2 regions of the Rhizobium sp. NZLR10 genome follow, and region 1 is predicted to be linked to the other one. Evidence: predicted binding sites of a transcription regulator. Region 1 holds the regulator's gene; the other holds the start of a gene.
The links. The regulator LexA, encoded in region 1, represses DNA repair genes until DNA is damaged. The targets are predictions, from matches to a motif close to TGTTCNNNNTGTGTTCNG.

Region 1 (10,384 bases):
GGATCAGCTGGTTGTACTTGGCGAGGCGGTCGGAACGCGACAGTGAGCCGGTCTTGATCTGGCCGCAGTTGGTGGCGACCGCGAGGTCGGCGATGGTCGAATCTTCGGTTTCGCCGGAGCGGTGGGACATGACGGCGGTATAGGCTGCCTTGTGCGCCGTGTTGACGGCGTCGAGCGTTTCCGTCAGCGAGCCGATCTGGTTGACCTTGACGAGGATCGAATTGGCGACGCCCATGCGAATGCCGTCGCGAAGACGAGCGGAGTTGGTGACGAAGAGATCGTCGCCGACGAGCTGGGTCTTCTTGCCGGCCAAGTCGGTCAGCGTCTTCCAGCCGTCCCAGTCGTCTTCGGCCATGCCGTCCTCGATCGAGATGATCGGGTACTTAGCAGCGAGTTCGGCCAGATATTCGGCCATGGCGCCCGATTCGAGCGTGCGGCCCTCGCCTTCAAGAACGTACTTGCCGTCCTTGAAGAATTCCGTCGAGGCGCAGTCAAGGCCGAGGCACATGTCGTCGCCCGGTGTATAGCCGGCTTTCTCGATCGACTTCATGATGAAGTCGAGAGCCTCGGGCGCGCTCTTCAGGCCGGGTGCAAAACCGCCTTCGTCGCCGACATTGGTGTTGTGGCCCTGCGCGGCCAGTTCCTTGCGGAGCGTATGGAAGACTTCCGAACCCATGCGTACGGCTTCAGCGATCGTATCGGCGCCGACCGGCAGGATCATGAATTCCTGGAAATCGATAGGATTGTCGGCATGGGCGCCGCCGTTGATGATGTTCATCATCGGAACCGGAAGCAGGCACGCGGACGCGCCGCCGACATAACGGTAGAGCGGCAGGCCGGAGGCCTGGGCGGCAGCCTTGGCGACGGCCAGCGATACGCCGAGAATGGCGTTGGCGCCGAGGCGCGACTTGTTCGGCGTGCCGTCGAGCTCGATCATGATGTTGTCGATCTGGATCTGGTTTTCGGCATCGATGCCGCCGATCGCGTCGAAGATCTCGGTGTTGGCGGCATCGACCGCCTTTTGCACACCCTTGCCGAGGTAGCGCTTGCCGCCGTCGCGCAGCTCGACCGCCTCATGCGCGCCGGTCGAAGCGCCCGAGGGAACGGCCGCGCGGCCCATGCTGCCGTCTTCGAGATAGACATCAACTTCGACGGTGGGGTTGCCACGGCTATCGAGAATCTCGCGGGCGATGATATCGGTGATTGCAGTCATGGGTTCTTCCTGCTCGGTGGGTGATCAATCGTTCGAAGCCTGTCATAATCGAAGGCGTGCAAATTACAATGGCGCATTGCGACACCCTCGACCTGCATGTCTGAACGTCGCTATAGCACGAACATGTCAGGCTTTTGACTGTCAGCCCTTGGCGACAGCATCGAAGGCGAGCAGCTTTTCCAAAAGCCGCGGCATGTCTTTGAGATAGACCATGTTCGGGCCGTCGGACGGTGCGTTGTCGGGGTCCTGATGGGTTTCGACGAACACGCCGGCGATACCGGTCGCCACCGCTGCGCGCGCCAGCGTTTCCACAAATTCCCGCTGACCACCGGAGGAATCGCCCTGCCCGCCCGGCTGCGCCACGGAATGCGTTGCATCGAAAACAACCGGCGCGCCCATCGACGCCATGATCGGCAGCGAGCGCATGTCGGAGACCAAAGTGTTATAACCGAAGGAGGCGCCGCGTTCGCACAGCAGCACGTTCGGATTGCCGCTGGCATTGAGCTTCTTCAGGACGTTTTTCATATCCCAGGGAGCGAGGAACTGGCCCTTCTTGACATTGACGGCGCGGCCGGTCTCGGCGGCGGCGATCAGAAGGTCGGTCTGGCGGCAGAGGAAAGCCGGGATCTGCAGGACATCGACCACTTTTGCCACCGCGGCGCATTGCTCGGCGGTGTGGACGTCGGTCAGGACGGGAAAACCGAACTCCTTCTTCAGGTCGGCGAAGATCTGCATGCCCTTTTCAAGCCCGATGCCGCGTTCGGCAGAGAGCGAGGTGCGGTTTGCCTTATCGAAGGAGCTCTTGTAGACGAGACCGATGCCGAGTTTGGCGCAAAGCTCCTTCAGTGTGCCGGCAACCATGAAGGCGTGGTCGCGGCTCTCCATCTGGCAAGGGCCGGCAATCAGCGACAGGCGGCCGGTATTGGAAAATGTGACCTGGCCTGCGCCCTCGCCGATCCTGACTTCGGAATTCGTATCAGTGCTCATCGTGTTTCCTCGAAGGCGAAGAGCGTGCCCTGCCCGGGCGCGGGCTTCACCAGAATGCGATTGTTCTTGCGCGTGTAGGTCACTCCGTTAGCAGCCAAATGCGCTTCTGTCACGGCAAGATCGGTGACGGCAAAGAGGATAGCCCGGCCGCGCAGGCCGCGGTCGGCGGATGCGACGGCGATCTCGAAATAGGCCTCCAGCCCTTCCGGCGTCATCAGGCTGATTTTCGCATTCGGCGCCGCGATATTAACGCCGAAACCGGTTTTCTCGACGGCCGATTGCGCCGTTGCAAGGCTGACGAAGGCGGCGAATGCAGAGGGGTCCGGCGCGCAAAGCGCGATCTCGGCAATGCCGGTGACGCCATTGGCATGCGTCTCTAGCGCACCGCGATCGGCCGGCAGAGGATTGATGCGCTCAACACAGAAGAGGAAGAAATCCGGCGCGCGCAACTCAGCGGCAAAGGCCAGCTTGAAGCCGGCCATGGTCTCGGAACCGTCCGGCATTTTCATCGGCCGGCTGAACTGCAGCATGTCGCCGGCGCTCGATCCGCTGCCGACGAAGCTCCGATGAGCGCGGCCGGCATCCCCGGTGCCGAACGCCACCGCCGAAAGCCCCTCCTCGCCACAGCGGAAGCGGAAGGCCCGATTGCGGGCGGTGAAGACATTGCCTTGCCGCGCCGATGCCTCGCTCTCCTCGCGGCTGGCGATACCGAGCGGCTCCAGATAGGTCTTGTCGGCAAAGAAGACGCAGGCATTCTCCGTTCCGAAGGGATGGCGGGCATCGGCGGCAACGGTGAAGCCAAGCTTGCCGAGCCTTTCGCGCGCCAGGTCGATATTGACAACGGGCAGCACGACATGATCCAGCGGGTGCGGTTTGGCCGAGTGCTCGTTCATGATATCCCTCCCTGAAACGCAAGAGGGTGCGACAGCGCCACCTTCAATGCAAGACATGTGCGCCAATCCGGCGAATGAAAATAAAAAACTCAACGAGTTGGCGGCAAGTTTTACGGAAATTTAGCTACTTGCGGAACACATATGGAACATATAGTGTTCTGTTCTGGATTTGTTTCAATCAAGGGGTCACACGTCGATGCTCACGCGCAAACAACAGGAGCTCCTGCTTTTCATTCATGAGCGCATGAAGGAATCCGGCATTCCGCCCTCTTTCGACGAAATGAAGGATGCCCTGGATCTGGCCTCGAAATCCGGCATTCATCGTTTGATCACAGCGCTTGAAGAGCGTGGCTTCATTCGCCGCCTACCGAACCGCGCCCGGGCGCTCGAGGTCATCAAGCTTCCGGAGGCCTACAGCCCGAGCATCCAGCCCCGGCGCGGCTTTTCGCCAAGCGTCATCGAGGGCAGCCTCGGCAAGCCGCAGCCGGTCGCCGCCCCCGCTCCTGCAAAACCGGTCGCCGATAACGGCAACTCCGTCTCCGTGCCGGTCATGGGCCGGATCGCTGCCGGCGTTCCGATCTCGGCGATCCAGAATAACACCCACGACATCGTCGTTCCCGCAGACATGCTCGGCTCCGGCGAACATTATGCGCTGGAGGTCAAGGGCGATTCGATGATCGACGCCGGCATCTTCGACGGCGACACGGTAATCATCCGCAACGGCAGCACCGCAAGTCCCGGCGACATTGTCGTTGCCCTGGTCGATGACGAAGAAGCGACGCTCAAACGTTTCCGCCGCAAGGGCGCCTCGATCGCGCTGGAGGCTGCCAATCCGGCTTATGAGACCCGGATTTTCGGGCCGGACCGCGTCAAGGTGCAGGGCAAGCTCGTCGGCCTCATTCGCCGCTATCACTGACATTGGAGAGGCCGGATTCGGCAAAACTGTTGCTGCGCCAGTCATAGGCGCGATGGCGCTTCCATGGGCGCGACAGGGTTTCGAATGCGGTCACGACCTCCAGGCCGGCATCGGCGAAGCGCAGCTCGACGGAGCCAGTCCTGCGCAGCGTCTCACCGGTAAAGAGCGTCGCTCCTGATCGGCAGCTGTTGAACCGCAGGCGGACCGACGTCACGACGATATCCGCCGCGTCGCAAGCCGGACCGAGATAGGCAGCGTTGTCGATGACGGCAACCACATGACCATTGCCGAGCCTTGATGTGCACCAGGCCTTTTTGACGCAGGAAAAGCGGTTTGCTTCACCACCGGCGACAGCCGCCCGCATCGCCGCCCTCGCTTCATTCTGCTGATCGCGGGAAAGCCTGACGCGGCGGTCGTCTCCCTCCGGCGGGACAGCGGGACCATCCAGCATTTTCGGCGGGAAATGCGTCGGCAGGACAAGTGCTCTCTGCCACTGATCGAAGATGAAATCCGGCGGGTTTTCGCGGTTGGAAGCGATTGCCGCAGCCGCGACCACTGCGACGAGACTGCCATCCTCCGAAATCACCAGATCCGGCGCCCGGGGAAGCGGCAGAAGCAGCACGCCGAGCGTAGAGACGGCGATAATCGATGTGCCGATATGGCGCAGCCGGGTGCGCAGCAGCGTCAGCAGCAGAAAGCCGGCCACGGCGACAGCGAAATACCAAGCCGGCAAGCGGCCGATGCCGATATCACCGCCCCAACCGGACACCGTTTTGGCGACCGCAATCACCAGGTCGAGGCCGAGGCCGACCACCTTCCAGAGCGGAACGTCCAGACCGAACGGCATGAGCAACATCGCCAGCAGCCCGGCCGGCATGACGATGAAGGAGATGATCGGCATCGTCGCGAGATTTGCCGGCAGCCCGTAAGCGGTCAGGCGATGAAAATGTTCGATCGAAAACAGCGCCGTGGAAAAACCGCCGATCAGCGAGGTCAGGAAGACGCCGCCGAAGAAGCCGGCGACGGCAACGACCGGTCGGAAGACCGGCAGTTTCAGCAAGGCGTTTTCGCGGACGCGCCGGTCCTTCCACAGTTGATAACCCGATACGAGTGCCAATGTCGCGGCAAAGGACATCTGGAAGCTCGGGCCCAAGACTTCGGACGGCGAAATGGCGATGATGACGAGCGCCGAGAGAACGACATTGCGCAGGCTGATCGACGGCCGGTCGAAGAAGACGGCGACCAGCATGATCGCCATCATGATGAAGGCACGTTCGGCCGAGACCCCGAAGCCGGAAATCAGGTAGTAGGCGGTGACGGCGCTGAGCGCGCCGGCGGCGGCGATCTTCTTTGTCGGATAGGCCTGAGCGACGCCCGGAAAAAGGCTGAGCAGCATCCGGAAGCCGACGAAGAAGATGCCGGCCGACAGCGCCATGTTGAGGCCGGAGATCGCGACAATATGAGCAAGGCCGGACTGGCGCAGCGCCTCCGTCGTCGCATTCGAGATGGCGCGTCGCTCGTCGGTCACCAAAGCAGCGGCAAAAGCGCCGGTGTCGCCGGGCAGGATCGATCGTATGCGGTCGCCAATGCTACTGCGCAGGCGGTAAAGCCATTCCAGCAGAGCTGCCGATGTCGATCTGGCAGCCTGCGGACCCGCCTCCAGATCCTTCTCTGGCGCACCGTAGAAGAAGCCGTTGGCGCCGATGCCATCGAAATAGGCACCGAAGGAGAAGTCGTTGAGCTCGGGAAGTGCGGGGCCTGCCGGCGGCGTCAGTCGTGCCCTGCCGGTGATGAGGTCGCCGATGTCGAAAGGCATGTCGGCGCCGCGGACGATCGCGGTTATGCGTCCCGGCGGCCGCTTCAACTCCGGCGCCTCCGTGCCGGTGACGGCAAGAATGTAGCGCCAGCGCCCACGGCCGTCGCCTTCTCGCCGCTCGACTCGGCCGGTCACTGTCGTCGTCACCGAGGAATCGAGGATCACCGTCGAAGCCCGCCAGCTCTCGAATTGTGCGCAGAGCATGCCGCCGGCCACGAGTGCAGGCGCCAGCAGCGTCGCCCGCAATGCCGCCCGGCTGCGGCCGACGATGAGAACCGCGATCGTCAGCACCAACAGAGAGAGCAGCGATGCAACAAGCGGAAATTCGGATGCCGCAACAAACCAGAAGGCCGCCCCGGCGCCGAGAAACACCGGCGAAAAAAGCAGCAAGCGGCCATGATCCGCCTCCTCGCCCAGCATGCGCATGCCGGCGCCAATCGATTGCCGGGCTGCGGCGAGCAGCCGGTGGCGCAAAGATGTCGTCGACTGCGTCCTGGTCGGCCGTATCACCACGATAGGCGGCGAAAAACCGGAGGGACCGGCTGAGCCGGCGCCTGCTTCCGGCCGCAATTCGACTGTCGTCACTTCCTGCATGTGCCGCCCAAGGTCACCCGCGAAGACGGCCAGAATGCATTCTCTAGTCAAATCCGGCAAGGATAATCGATTGAAATATGAGGGAAAATCGCCAGCGCCAAAACACTAAGCGAATCATTGGCTTCCGATATGCACGGGGCTCATCGCTGCAGTGCCTAAAAGGTGATACCGCAATGCACAAAATGCCGGCACGGTAACTTGGCATTAGCTTCACGATCATATAGCTATCGGTAAGGACGCTTAACCCCTATGGCGCTTTTATGGCGCCACCGCCATTTCGGAGGATCAGCATGACGGATCAAAGCGCTACAATAAAAATCGGTGACAAATCTGTCGACCTAGCCGTCAAAAGCGGCACGATCGGCCCGAGCGTCATCGATATCGGTGCCCTTTACAAGAACACGGCTTCCTTCACGTACGATCCGGGTTTCACCTCGACCGCATCCTGTGAATCGAAAATCACCTACATCGACGGCGACGAAGGTGTGCTGCTGCATCGCGGCTATCCGATCGAGCAACTGGCCGAGCATGGCGACTTCCTCGAGGTCTGCTATCTGCTTCTCTACGGCGAACTGCCGACCACCGTACAGAAGAAAGATTTCGATTATCGCGTCACGCACCACACCATGGTGCACGAGCAGATGAGCCGGTTCTTCACCGGCTTCCGCCGTGACGCCCATCCGATGGCCGTCATGTGCGGCTGCGTCGGCGCACTGTCGGCTTTCTATCATGACTCAACCGACATCACCGATCCGCACCAGCGCATGGTCGCCAGCCTGCGCATGATCGCCAAGATGCCGACGCTTGCGGCCATGGCTTACAAATACCATATCGGCCAGCCCTTCGTTTATCCGAAGAACGATCTCGACTACGCCTCGAACTTCCTGCGCATGTGTTTTGCCGTGCCTTGCGAAGAATATGTGGTCAATCCGGTGCTTGCCCGCGCCATGGATCGGATCTTCATCCTGCATGCCGATCACGAGCAGAACGCCTCGACTTCGACCGTGCGTCTCGCCGGTTCGTCGGGCGCCAATCCGTTCGCCTGCATCGCAGCCGGCATCGCCTGCCTCTGGGGGCCTGCGCATGGCGGCGCCAACGAAGCAGCGCTCAACATGCTGCATGAGATCGGCTCAGTCGACCACATTCCAGAATATATCGCCCGCGCCAAGGACAAGAACGATCCGTTCCGCCTGATGGGCTTCGGTCACCGCGTCTACAAGAACTATGATCCGCGCGCCAAGATCATGCAGAAGACGACGCATGAGGTGCTCGGCGAACTCGGCATCAAGGACGATCCGTTGCTCGAAGTGGCGATGGAGCTTGAGCGCATCGCGCTCACCGACGAATATTTCATCGAAAAGAAGCTCTATCCGAACATCGACTTCTATTCCGGCATCACGCTGAAGGCGCTGGGCTTCCCCACGACGATGTTCACCGTGCTCTTCGCGCTTGCCCGCACCGTCGGCTGGATCGCGCAGTGGAACGAGATGATCGAGGATCCGGAGCAGCGCATCGGCCGTCCGCGCCAGCTCTATGTCGGCGAACCGAAGCGTGACTACATTCCGGTTTCGAAGCGCTGATCGCTTCCCCAACCAACGAAAAACCCGGTCACCTCAGAAGCGACCGGGTTTTTTCTTTTTCAGCACGTCGAGAAGGATTTCGGCGGCATGTTCGCCGGGCGGTTTTTCGGTCTGCATGCGCTGCCAGATAAGATCATAACCTTCCTTCATCGCCTTGAGCTGGTAGGTATCGGCTGACAGTCTTTCTATCCAGCGTGCGAAACTTGCGCCGCGAACGATATCGTTCAGGTATTCCGGCACGACCGCGTAATCGGCAATCAGGTTTGGCAGCGCGCCTGTCCAGGTCTTGATGCCCGATGTCAGCAGACGCATGATCCAGTCGACCTTGTAGGCGGAGACGACGGGAACATCGGCAAGCGCCAGTTCAAGAATGACAGTTCCGGATGCCGCCATGGCTGCATCGGCTTCAGCGAAGGCCTGCCATTTTGCTTCCGCGCCGACCACGATCTCCGGCTTTACTTCCCATGCTGCCGTCAATTGGCGAACCAGCGCTTGCCTGTGCGTCACCGTCGGCAGAATAAAGCGCATCGGCCCATTGCGGGCGGCAAGTTCGCTTGCGGCGACTTCGAAATGCGGCAGGAGCTTCTGAATTTCGGAGGAGCGTGAGCCGGGCAGAAGAAGGATCGGGCCGTTGCCGGGCTGCCTGCCGGCGCGCAGGCGCCGGGTTTCCAACAGCGCAGGGTCGGCGGTCAGGCGATGACCGACATAGGTGGTTGCCGGGCCGTTGAGGCGCTGCATCGTTGCCGGCTCGAAGGGCAGGACGGCGAGCACATGATCGACATAGGCAAGCATGCGCGTGGCGCGATATTCCTTCCAGGCCCAGACGCTCGGACAGACATAATTGACGACAGGCAGGTCCGGCAGCGCGGTGCGGACCCGCTTGGCGACGCGATGGGTGAAATCCGGGCTGTCGATAATGAGGAGAATGTCAGGCTTTGCAGCGATGATGGCGGCGGTCGTCTGGCGGATCAGGGTATAGAGCTTTGGCAGCCGGCTCAGCACCTGGGTGATGCCCATGATCGACAGCTCGGAGAAATCGAACAGGGATCTCAGGCCCTCGGCCTGCAACCCCTCGCCGCCGACGCCGACAAGCTCCACCGGGCCGGCATGAATCCGCTTCAGGGCAGCGATGAGATCAGCACCGAGCAGATCACCCGAGACCTCACCGGCAATGACGGCGATCTTCAGCGGCGCCCCGTTCATTCGAGCCCCCATGCCGGCAGCCCACGATCGATGCCGCAGACAAAGAGTCCGGCCTCATCGGCAGCCTTGATGACGGCGGCACGGTCGAGCACCAGTGAGCGGCCGGCCTCCACCGCGATTCCGGCAAGACCGGCTTTCGCCGCGTTCAGCACAGTGGAAACGCCCATCGCCGGCAGGTCGGCGCGGATATCCTGCTGTGGCTTGCAGAGCTTGACGAGCGCGCCGCGCCGCCGCGGCGAAATCCGCCCGGCGGCTCTGAGACTTGCGACACGGTCCAGCATCTCATCGGTGCCCTCTAGACCTTCCAGCGCAACGACACGCCCGCCGATGCTGATGGCGCCCTGCCCGACATCGAGCCGGCCGAGCATGTCTGCGGCTTCGGCTGCGCGGCTGATATCGCGCCTGTCTTGCTCGCCGGGCACGACGGCACCAAGCGGGCCGACAGAGGCAAGGAGGTCGGGGGCAATTTCATGGGCGCCGACGACGCGGCGGCCGTTTCCTTCAATCAGCCGGATGACCATCTGCAGAACCGTGTCGTCGCCGCCGGACAGCAGGGTCCGGATGGCGGCTGGCACTTTCATCAGGATGCGCAGCGTCGGGCGCACCTCGCGCCATTCCGGCCGGCGGGCGACGCTGCCCGACATCACGACCCGGCCGACGCCATAACGGTTGAGCAAGCCATCAAGAGCTTTGAAATCGCCGATGCCGATAACGGCATGGTCATAACCTTCCCAGCGCCGGTCGCTTTCGTCTTTTAGCGCAACGATGACGGGATTTTCACCTGCCGCACGCGCAGCTGCGGCGACATAGGAAGGCAGAAGACCGCCGCCGGCGATGATCGCCAGCCGGCCCGCAGCGGTTTCGCCTGATAAAGCCACGGACTAGCCCTTCTGCCCCCGGGTCGGCGAGGAGAGAGCGCGGTCACTGTCGGCGGCGATGAAATCGAGGATGTGGACCGCCTGCTCGCAATCGGCATAATCGTCGCGAATGGCGGCGGCGTTTTCGCGGACCGAACCCGTTCCTTCGAAGATCGACTTATAAGCGCGACGCACCCTATGGATGACGGCACGGTCGACGCCGGCGCGCGTCATGCCGACGACATTGAGGCCGCTCAGCAACCCGGGATTACCGTTCAGCATGCCGTAGGGAATGACGTCGTAGCTCACCGCCGAAAGCCCGCCG
Region 2 (10,384 bases), on a different contig from region 1:
GGTCGCCGTCAGCAGCGGATGCAGCATCTTGATCGGCGCCTTGAACATCTCGACGAATTCAAGGATACCCTGATTGGCGCGGTTGAGCCCGCCGGAATAGCTGTAGGCATCGGGATCGTTCTGCGAGTAGGTCTCCAGCTTGCGGATGTCGACCTTGCCGACCAGCGACGAGATATCCTGATTGTTCTCGTCTCCGGGCTCGGTCTTGGCGATGGCGATCTGGCGCAACCGCGAAGGCTGAACTCTGACGACACGGAAGCGGGAAATATCGCCGCCGAAATCGTCGAGCCGCTTCAGGCACCACGGGCTCATCAGCCCGTTCAGGCGCCGCAGCGGGATACCGTATTGCTCCTGGAGCAGCGACCCCATCGTCTCCGGATCGAAGAGGTTGAGCGGACTTTCGAAAACGGGGCTGATCTCGTCGCCCGCCTTCAGCACATAGATTGGATGAACCTCCATCAATTGCTTCAGCCGCTCCGCTAAGGAAGACTTGCCGCCGCCGACCGGGCCGAGCAGATAGAGAATCTGCTTGCGCTCCTCGAGCCCCTGTGCCGCGTGCCGGAAGAAGGAAACGATGCGCTCGATCGTCTCTTCCATGCCGTGGAAACCGGTAAAGGCCGGATAGATCCGGATGGTCCTGTTCATGAAGATCCGGCCAAGCCGCGTATCCTTGGCGGTATCGACCATTTGCGCCTCGCCTATCGCGGAGAGCAGGCGCTCCGTCGCATTGGCATAGGCAATCGGGTCCTTTTTGCAGAGATCGAGATACTCGGCCACCGACATATCGGTTTCGCGGCGTGCTTCGTAACTGCGCGTAAACGCATCGAATACGGATTCGTTCAGCATGGGCCCTCCATTAAGGTTATGCCGCAGGCTCAAAGTCGTATAACCATCGAGATGGCTACGACGTTCCTAAGAATCAATAATTTCGTAGGTATATTCGACGCTCACCGGCTGTTTCTTGCAACGCACAAAAACGTGCATGCACCGGTTATTTTTACTCTACGAAACTGTTTCTCATTATAGTTGAAAAAAGCACCCCTGCGGTATCAGCACATTTCGCGACGTGACAGAAAGATGAAAAGGGTGTGCAATGTCGCCCGTGATTCGAACTCTGGAAAAATCGGCGATTGGCAGCCAAATCTGCGCAGAGTCGATGCTGGCCAGCACGTGCCGACCCGCTCCTGACATGATGGAAACGGGCGCATCCGGGCCGTGAGCCAATCGTCGCGACCGTCCCCCGCCGCGGCAATTCAGCCGTTGAATGCCTTCTCCAGCGCAGCGACATCGATCTTGACCATGCCGAGCATCACCTCGGTCACGCGCCTGGCCCGCTCGCGGTTGTCGTCAGCGATCATCTCGGCAAGCATGCGAGGCACGATCTGCCAGGACAGGCCCCAGCGGTCCTTCAGCCAGCCGCAGGCCTCCGGCGTGCCACCATTGGCTAGGAATGCTTCCCATATCCGATCGATCTCGGCCTGGCCTTCCAGGAGAATCGCGATCGAGAAGGAATGGTTGAAGCTATCGAGCGGGCCGGCCTTCATTGCCAGGAAGGCCTGATCGCCGAGTGTGAACTCAATCAGCTCGACGCTGCCGGGAGGTCCGCTCGGCGTCTCCGCCGGCAATATGGTGGTGCGGCCGATCCTGGAGTCGGGAATAACAGACACGTAGAATTCGACAGCTTCACGGGCTTCCTCCGCGAACCAAAGATTTGAAACGACCTTCGCCATGCAACAGCCTCCTTGTTGTTGATGAGCATGTCCCCAGACTACTGCCCGATGATCCAAGCCCGATCCAAGGACGCCCGGCCGGCGCCGGTTCCGACAGACTGCGATTAGAAATTTTCGCCCCATTCCAGCCGACATGGCGAGCGCAGCCGCGCCGGCCGGCGGCCTTGCCGCCCGCAGTAACCCGCTTGGATTAGCGGTGGCTCGGGAATGAAAGCAGAACATCTTTTCTGGTCTTTCCTTCCCGAATCACTACATTACGCGCCATGAGCAATAGTTTCGACGATATTCCCTTCTTCGACGAAGAGCCGGACGAGATGGCGCGCAAGCCGCAGCCGCCTGCCGCGCCCGCAGCAAGAGCGCCCGCCCCCGGCGGCGGCATTGCCGCTCGCGCGATGGCGGCCCGCGACGGCGGCGCCCGGCCGGATTATCTTACCGGACTGAACCCCGAGCAGACCGAAGCCGTCGAAACCCTGGAAGGCCCGGTCCTCGTGCTTGCAGGCGCCGGCACCGGCAAGACGCGCGTGTTGACCACCCGCATTGCCCACATCCTCAATACCGGCCGCGCCTTCCCGTCGCAGATCCTCGCCGTCACCTTCACCAACAAGGCCGCCCGCGAGATGAAGGAGCGCATCGCACTGCTCGTCGGCGGCGCCGTCGAGGGAATGCCCTGGCTCGGCACCTTCCACTCGATCGGCGTCAAGCTTCTGCGCCGCCACGGCGAGCTCGTCGGCCTGCGCTCCGATTTCACCATTCTCGATACCGACGACGTCGTCCGTCTGATCAAGCAGCTGATCCAGGCCGAAGGCCTCGACGACAAGCGGTGGCCGGCCAAGCAGTTCGCCGGCATGATCGACACCTGGAAGAACAAGGGTCTAGGCCCTGCCGATATCCCTGAGGGCGATGCCCGCGCCTTTGCCAATGGCCGTGGCCGCGATCTCTATTTTGCCTATCAGGCACGCCTGAAGACGCTGAACGCCTGCGATTTCGGCGACCTGCTGATGCATCCGATCGCGATTTTCCGCAAGAACCCGGATCTCTTGAAGGAATATCACGGCCGCTTCCGCTATATCCTCGTCGACGAGTACCAGGACACCAACACCGCCCAGTATATGTGGTTGAGGCTTCTCGCCCAGCGCTCCAAGGGCGAGAAGCAGAATGTCTGCTGCGTCGGCGACGACGATCAGTCGATCTATGGCTGGCGCGGCGCCGAGGTCGACAATATCCTGCGCTTCGAAAAGGATTTCCCCGGCGCCAAGGTCATCAAGCTCGAGCGCAACTACCGCTCGACCGAACATATTCTCGGGGCTGCTGCCCATTTGATCGCCCATAATGAAGGGCGGCTTGGCAAGACGCTGTTTACCGACCGCTCCGATCCAAACGACGTCAAGGTGCAGGTCCACGCCTCCTGGGATTCGGAGGAGGAAGCCCGCGCCATCGGCGAGGAAATCGAGCAGCTTCAGCGCGGCAAGCATCTGCTGAACGATATGGCGATTCTCGTGCGCGCCTCTTTCCAGATGCGCGAATTCGAAGACCGCTTCGTCACCCTCGGCCTCAATTATCGCGTCATCGGCGGCCCACGCTTCTACGAGCGCCTGGAGATCCGCGATGCGATGGCCTATTTCCGCATGGTCGCCCAGCCCGCCGACGACTTGGCCTTCGAACGCATCGTCAACACGCCGAAGCGCGGCCTCGGCGATACGACGGTGCGCGCGCTGCATGACTACGCGCGCGCCCGCGATATCCCGATGCTTGCGGCAGCCGCCGACATCATCGAAACGGATGAGCTGAAGCCGAAGGCGCGAAAGGCACTCTTCGATGTGATTCAATCTTTCCGCCGGTGGCAGGAACTGCTTGAAAACACACCGCATACCGAACTTGCCGAGCAGATCCTCGAAGAGTCCGGCTATACCGACATGTGGAAGAACGACAAGAGTGCCGAAGCCCCCGGCCGCCTCGAGAACTTGAAGGAGCTCATCCGCTCGATGGAAAGCTTCGAGTCGATGCGCGGCTTCCTCGAGCACGTCTCGCTGGTCATGGACGCCGAGACCAACGAGAATCTCGATGCCGTCTCGATCATGACGCTGCACTCGGCCAAGGGGCTGGAATTCGACACCGTCTTCCTCCCCGGCTGGGAGGAAGGCCTCTTCCCGCATCAGCGCGCGCTGGATGAAAGCGGTCGCGCCGGCCTGGAGGAGGAACGCCGCCTTGCCTATGTCGGCATCACCCGCGCCAAACACCGCTGCCATATCTGGTTCGTCTCCAACCGGCGCATCCACGGCCTCTGGCAGTCAACCCTGCCCTCGCGTTTCCTCGACGAACTGCCGGAAACCCATGTCGAGGTCGCCGAAATGGAGCAGAGCTATGGTGGGTATGGCCGCGGCGGCTACGGCCAGTCCCGCTTCGACAAATCAGAACCCTTCGCCAATTCCTATTCCACCCCCGGCTGGAAACGCGCCCAGGCCAACAAGACCGACGCCACGCGCGACAATTGGGGCTCCCGCTCCGGCCACGCCGTCGAACGTATCGGCTATGGCGAAAGCGGCCCGAAGGGGCGCACGATCGAAGGCGAACTGGTGGCAAAATCCACCTCGTCGGAACCGTCGAAGTTCACGCTCGGCGACCGCGTATTCCATCTGAAATTTGGCAACGGCAACATCACCGGCATCGAAGGCAACAAGCTGACGATCGAGTTCGACCGAGCTGGACAGAAGCGGGTGTTGGACGGGTTCGTCGAGCGCGTCTGACGTCGCGTCAGCATGGCGGGAAAACGCTCACCCGAGCATCCGCATCCTTCCAAGACCCAGGATATCATTGACGAGGGCGATGCCGATCCCCGCGGCGACGACTCCCAATCCGATTAGAAAGAGCCGGCGCGACCGATCATATTTGACGGCGATGAGGGAATTGCGCGCCAGCAAATCGGCGAAGACCTTCACCTGAATGGCTATGCCGATGGTCAGGAACAGCATCGGCAGGATATCGATGCGGCTCCAGTCATTGGGATTGGAAACCCAGACGCTGATGAAATTAAGGGAGAAACCGAGGATGATCCCGGTCGCCGTCAGCGATCCGTTTCGGAACGTCGCATCGATCTTCTCGTTCGGCTCTGGCTCGGACATGGTTTCGCTTCCGGCTTGCGTCTGAGCAAGAAAGGCAGAAATCGCGCCCGGGAGCAAGATCGCCCTCGCATCGCGCGTCCGGAAGGGCGGACGAAATGCCGTCGCGGCGGAGAGCCGGCGCAGCGCTCAAGGCCCTTTCCGCGAGCACCGCCAGCGCGGTCTCATGTGATCGCCGACGCGGAACCCAATTCGACAGAATCCATCTGTCGATAAAAATACAACAATTCCAATAGGATATATTTGGTAACCGAAAAGTTAACGTGTCAAAACGTCGCTTTGACGCTTTCTGCAAATCAGCTTAGCTCGGAAGCTGCCCGTCCATGAAAGGCGGGCCTCACGACGAACTTTTTAAAGGAGGTTCAAGTGACCAGTGTTTCATCTCTCGGCAGCACATTAACCCAGTACCAGTCTCCGCTTTCCAGTCTCGACAAGAATGGCGACGGCGTCATTTCACCAGACGAGCTCGCCGCCGCATCACAGTCCTCGACATCAGGCACGACCGCGACTGACGGCGATAGCGACGACAGCAGCACTGATATCGCCAAGAAGATCACCGCCGACATCCTGTCTCTGATGCTGTCCTTGCAGAAAACCGACGACAGCGACAATCAGGGCGACGGCGGCGATCAGAGCGACGATTCCAAGGGCGTCCTCGCCGCAATGGATACCAATGGCGACGGCAAGTTGACCGAGTCCGAATTCCTCGCCGCCGATCCAAGTAAAATCAATGCGTCAGGCGATAGCGATCCGCTCCTCACCAAAGTGTTGAGCGACATGCAGACGGCTCTCCAGGCCCACCGCAATACCTACGGCGCTTCCGCCGCAGCAAGTGATCCCGCCGACGACGTGACCGCGGCGTAGTTCGGCATGGGGCTCCGTCGGGGGAGCCTCGATCCGCCAGATGCAAAAGCGTCTTACGTCTCCCCTTCCGTTTCGACACGAGAGTCGCCGGCAATTCTCTCACTGATTGTATTAGAGCATTCTTTTGCAGCCGGTTACTACCGCTAGTACGAGAATTAACGCTTGCGCGTCGGCGTCTGGAAATCCACTAGTTGATGCGTTCAATGTGCTTGGCGTCTGATACTGGAACAAGCGAAGGGATTGGCCTTGATAAAAGCGCTGCTGCTCGTCGACATTCAGAATGGCTTCTGTCCGGGCGGCAACCTGCCGGTACCGGATGGCGACAAGGTGGTTGCCGTCGCAAACCGCCTGATCGACAGCGGCAAATACGATCTGATCGTTGCCTCGCAGGATTGGCACCCGCCGGGCCACGGCAGTTTCGCCTCCGCCCATCCGGACGCCGCAGCGTTCGAGATGGGGGAACTGTCGGGTAAGCCGCAGATGATGTGGCCCGACCACTGCATCCAGGGCACGCTCGATGCTGAACTGCATCCCGCGCTCAAATCCGAAGAGATCGACCTGATCCAGCAGAAGGGCGAGGATCCCGACATCGACAGCTATTCGGCCTTCCGCGACAATGACCGCGATGCCTCGACCGGCCTTTCCGATTTCCTTGAGGACCAGGGTGTCACCGACCTCGACGTCTGCGGGCTGGCGACCGATTACTGCGTCAAATTCTCCGCGCTCGACGCGTTGGAGATGATGCCGGGTGTCCGCGTCCGCTTCATCGAGGACGCCAGCCGCGGCATCACCCCCGAAGGCGTCGCCGCCGCCATCGATGAGATGCGGACGCATGGCATCGCCATCATCGACAGCGCCGAGGTGGTGGTTAGGTAGCTCGATGCCTCGAAAAAAGACCGCATCGTATGTCGGATCGGCACCTGCCGCATCGTCCTTGCTGGAGATACACCGATGACGAGAGCGGCGTGATGAGAAAAGTTGTTGCCGCAGCCTTTGTGAGTTTGGATGGCGTCATGCAGGCGCCTGGCGGGCCGCGGGAGGATCCGACCAGCGGCTTCACCCTAGGCGGCTGGACCGTCAATTATTGGGACGAGCCGATGGGCCAGTTCATGGGCGGGATCTTTACCGATCCCTTCGAACTGCTGCTCGGCCGCAAGACTTACGAGATCTTCGCCGCGCACTGGCCCTTCGTCGGGAAAGACGATCCGATTGGCAAGGTCTTCAACGCCGTGACCAAATATGTCGCGACCACCTCGCAAAAGCCGCTGACCTGGGAAAATTCCGTTGCGCTGCGCGGCGATGCCGCCGCCGAAATCGCCCGGTTGAAGCAGCAGGACGGCCCCGACCTCCTGACACAGGGCAGCAGTGGCCTGCTGCAAACCTTGCTGACGCACGACCTGATCGACGAGTTCCGGCTCCTGACCTTCCCGCTGATCCTCGGCACAGGCAAGCGCCTGTTCGGCAAGGGTGCCAAGCCGGAGGCGCTGAAGCTCACCGCCAACACGGTTTCGACGACCGGCGTCATCATGAGCGTCTACGCGCGTGGAGGCGCAATCAAGACGGGAACGTTCGAGCTGGCGCAGCCCTCCGAAGCCGAAATCGCCCGCCGGGAGCGGATGAAGCGCGAGGGCTGAACGCCTCTTCGTTCTGAAATCTTGGGCCGCGTCGCCGCGCGCCGTTTACGGGATCGTGCCCTTGCTCTTCTCATCTCGCTCCAGCAGATAGATATCTTCCGCCAGGTCCTCCATCTTCTTGAGAAGCGCCGCATGCGCGTCGCGCAGGCCCTGATTGTAATAATGAGCGCCGATCTCATCGGCGAAGAAGTCGAGCAGGAACTCTGCCGGCAGAACACCGATCGATTGGTCGAGTTCCGTTTCGAAATAGCGGCGGATGCTGGAAACGATCGTCGTCTTCGCCTCTTTCGAAAATTCGATTTTCTTCATGGTTTCCTCTTTGCCGGATGCGATCAGGACTTTGATGGTTCAGCGAAATCGATTGGTCAATCAATGAAATTCAATTGCCGACGCAGACCATAGACCATAAGGGAAACCTTGGATTCCAACAGGATGAGATCGCATGACTCGCGCCGACTTTGTTGAAGGTTTGCGGGGCGGCTTCGCCGTTGCGCTGGCGTCGGCGCCCTTTGCCGCCCTGTTCGGAGCGCTTGCGGTCGAAAACGGCATGTCGCTTCCCGAGATCGCCCTTATGAGCGGCACCGTCTATGCCGGCGCCAGCCAGATGGTCGGCATCGAACTTTTCGGGCATAATGTCCATGCTTGGCTGATCGTGCTGTCGATCCTTGCCGTCAATTTTCGCCACGTGCTCTATTCGGCGGCGATGGCGCGCTATATCGGCGATTTCACGCCGGTCCAAAAGTTCTTCACCTTCTTCCTGCTCGTCGATCCGCAGTTTGCCGAAGCGGTGAAACGCGGCGAGGCCGGCCTGCCGGTGACCTTCGCCTGGTATCTCGGCTTCGGCATCATCATCTACATCCCCTGGGTGCTGATCAGCGTCGGCGGCGGCCTGCTCGGCGGCTTCATCGGTGATCCCAAAGCGATCGGCCTCGATATCCTGCTGCCGGCCTATTTCCTCGGCATCGTCCTCGGTTTCCGCAAACGCGACAATTTCCTGCCCGTGGCACTCGTCAGCGCGGTCGCGTCGGTGCTTGCCTATCGCTATGTCGGTTCGCCCTGGCATGTCAGCCTCGGCGCCGCCGCCGGCATCGTGCTTGCCGCTCTATTACCGCTGCCGCAACCGGGTGATCTCGAGGCCGACGCCCTTCAATCCGAAATTCACGAGGTCTGAGCCATGGAATTCGACCTTCACATGGCGCTCGTCATCTTGGCAGCCGCGGTCGCCACCTACGCCACACGCATCGGCGGTTATATCCTCATCACCAGGATGAAGCACATCCCGCCGCGCATGGAGGCGGCGCTGAACGCCGTGCCGGCCGCCGTGCTGACGACGCTGGTCGCCCCCGCCTTCTTCATCGGAGGCTGGGATTCGAAGCTGGCGCTGGTCGTCGCCCTCTTCGTCGGCCTGCGCGTCTCGCATAGCTGGATGCTGGTCGCCGCCTGGATCGTCGTGATGGCGTGGCGCCACACGATCGGCGTCTGAGCACCGGCCCGAAGGCCGGCATCTCAATATTCTAGAGCATGATGCCGAAAAGTCTGAGCGGTTTTCTCATGACATCATGCTGCAACTCGATAATGTAGAACAGGATTCAGATTTTAGGCCGACCCGGCCTAAAATCATCCTGTTCTAGCGGCAGCGTCGCATTTTCGAGCCAAGCCCTGACATCGTGATCGTGGACGAGCGGCATCAGCGCCTCGCATGTGCGGCGGTGATAGTCGTTGAACCAGTGTAACTCGTCATGGGTCAGAAGCTCGGCAATGACGAGGCTGCGGTCGATCGGGCAGAAGGTCAGCGTCTCGAAGCCGAGCATCGCCGCATCGCCGCCGTCGATCTCCTCGGCCGCGCGCACATAGATCAGGTTTTCGATGCGGATGCCGAAGCTGCCAGGCCGGTAATAGCCCGGCTCGTTCGACAGGATCATGCCGGGCAGCAGTTCCTGCGTCGAAAGCCTGGAGATGCGCTGCGGCCCCTCATGCACCGAGAGATAGGAGCCAACGCCATGGCCCGTGCCATGGGCGAAATCGGCGCCTGCCCGCCACAGCGCGATGCGGGCGAGCGGATCGAGGTCGCAGCCGCGCGTGCCCTTTGGGAAACGCGCCGTGCTGATCTGGATCATTCCCTTCAGCACCAGCGTGAAGAAGCGGCGATGCTGTTCCGAGACAGTGCCGATGCCGACGGTACGGGTGATATCGGTCGTGCCATTGATATATTGCGCGCCGGAATCGATCAGAAAGAGTTCGCCGGCCTCGATCATCCGGTTGGTCTCGGTCGTCACGCGGTAATGCATGATCGCCGCATGTTCGCCGGCACCCGAAATCGTGTCGAAGGAAATGTCCTTTAGCGGGTTCTGCATGCTCTGCCCGACGCGGGCACGCGACGCTTCGAGATGCTCGGCGGCAGCGATCTCGCTCACCGTCCCGGGTTTCGTCTGCGACAGCCAATAGAGGAATTCCACCATCGCTGCCCCATCCTGCAGATGCGCGGCGGCCGAGCCGTTGATCTCGACGTCGTTCTTCACCGCGCGCGGCAGCTTGGCGGGATCGGCGCCCTCCACCACTTCGCCGCCTGCCTTGCGGATGATCTCCGCCAGCGCATAGGAGGCGATATCCGGGTCGATCAGCACGCGGCCGCCATCCGTGGAAACGACAGTGAGTCTCTCCTCCAGCGCCGAGGGTGGCATCTGCGCGCAGATCTGTGCCAGATAGGCTTCGGGCTCGATGCCGGTCTTGCGCTTGTCGAGGAAGAGTTCGGCCCGCCCATCGGAATGGACGATGGCGCGGGCCAAAGGATGCGGCGTGTGCGGCACGTCGGCGCCGCGAATGTTGAAGGTCCAGGCGACCGAGGACGGATCGGCGATCAGCACCGCCGCGAGCTTCTTCTTCGCAAGGTCGGCGGCGATCGTGGCAATCTTGTCGCTCGCCAGCAAGCCGGCCTGCGCCACATTCTGGATGCTGACCGCGCCGAGCGGCTCGGCCGGCCGGTCGCTCCAGAGCCTGTCCAGCGGATTGTGCGGCAGGAAGACCAGCGTGCCGCCGACCT

Region 2: a site for LexA is predicted at 1,934-1,951, ahead of HJB82_RS06490 (ATP-dependent helicase). Genes of this name have one in related genera too.

The regions. Positions count from the first base shown of each region.
Region 1 covers NZ_JABDWE010000002.1:212,445-222,828, reverse strand. The annotation lists gene eno (phosphopyruvate hydratase) at 1-1,213, opposite strand, end outside; gene kdsA (3-deoxy-8-phosphooctulonate synthase) at 1,355-2,200, opposite strand; gene HJB82_RS04295 (VOC family protein) at 2,197-3,093, opposite strand; gene lexA (transcriptional repressor LexA) at 3,290-4,009, shown strand; gene HJB82_RS04285 (ComEC/Rec2 family competence protein) at 3,990-6,419, opposite strand; gene gltA (citrate synthase) at 6,710-7,999, shown strand; gene lpxB (lipid-A-disaccharide synthase) at 8,033-9,202, opposite strand; gene HJB82_RS04270 (LpxI family protein) at 9,199-10,080, opposite strand; gene lpxA (acyl-ACP--UDP-N-acetylglucosamine O-acyltransferase) at 10,084-10,384, opposite strand, start outside.
Region 2 covers NZ_JABDWE010000003.1:166,586-176,969, reverse strand. The annotation lists gene HJB82_RS06500 (PrkA family serine protein kinase) at 1-846, opposite strand, end outside; gene HJB82_RS06495 (VOC family protein) at 1,254-1,730, opposite strand; gene HJB82_RS06490 (ATP-dependent helicase) at 1,994-4,474, shown strand; gene HJB82_RS06485 (hypothetical protein) at 4,502-4,849, opposite strand; gene HJB82_RS06480 (EF-hand domain-containing protein) at 5,213-5,710, shown strand; gene pncA (bifunctional nicotinamidase/pyrazinamidase) at 5,951-6,586, shown strand; gene HJB82_RS06470 (dihydrofolate reductase family protein) at 6,679-7,344, shown strand; gene HJB82_RS06465 (DUF2164 domain-containing protein) at 7,390-7,653, opposite strand; gene HJB82_RS06460 (AzlC family ABC transporter permease) at 7,787-8,515, shown strand; gene HJB82_RS06455 (AzlD family protein) at 8,519-8,827, shown strand; gene HJB82_RS06450 (aminopeptidase P family protein) at 8,934-10,384, opposite strand, start outside.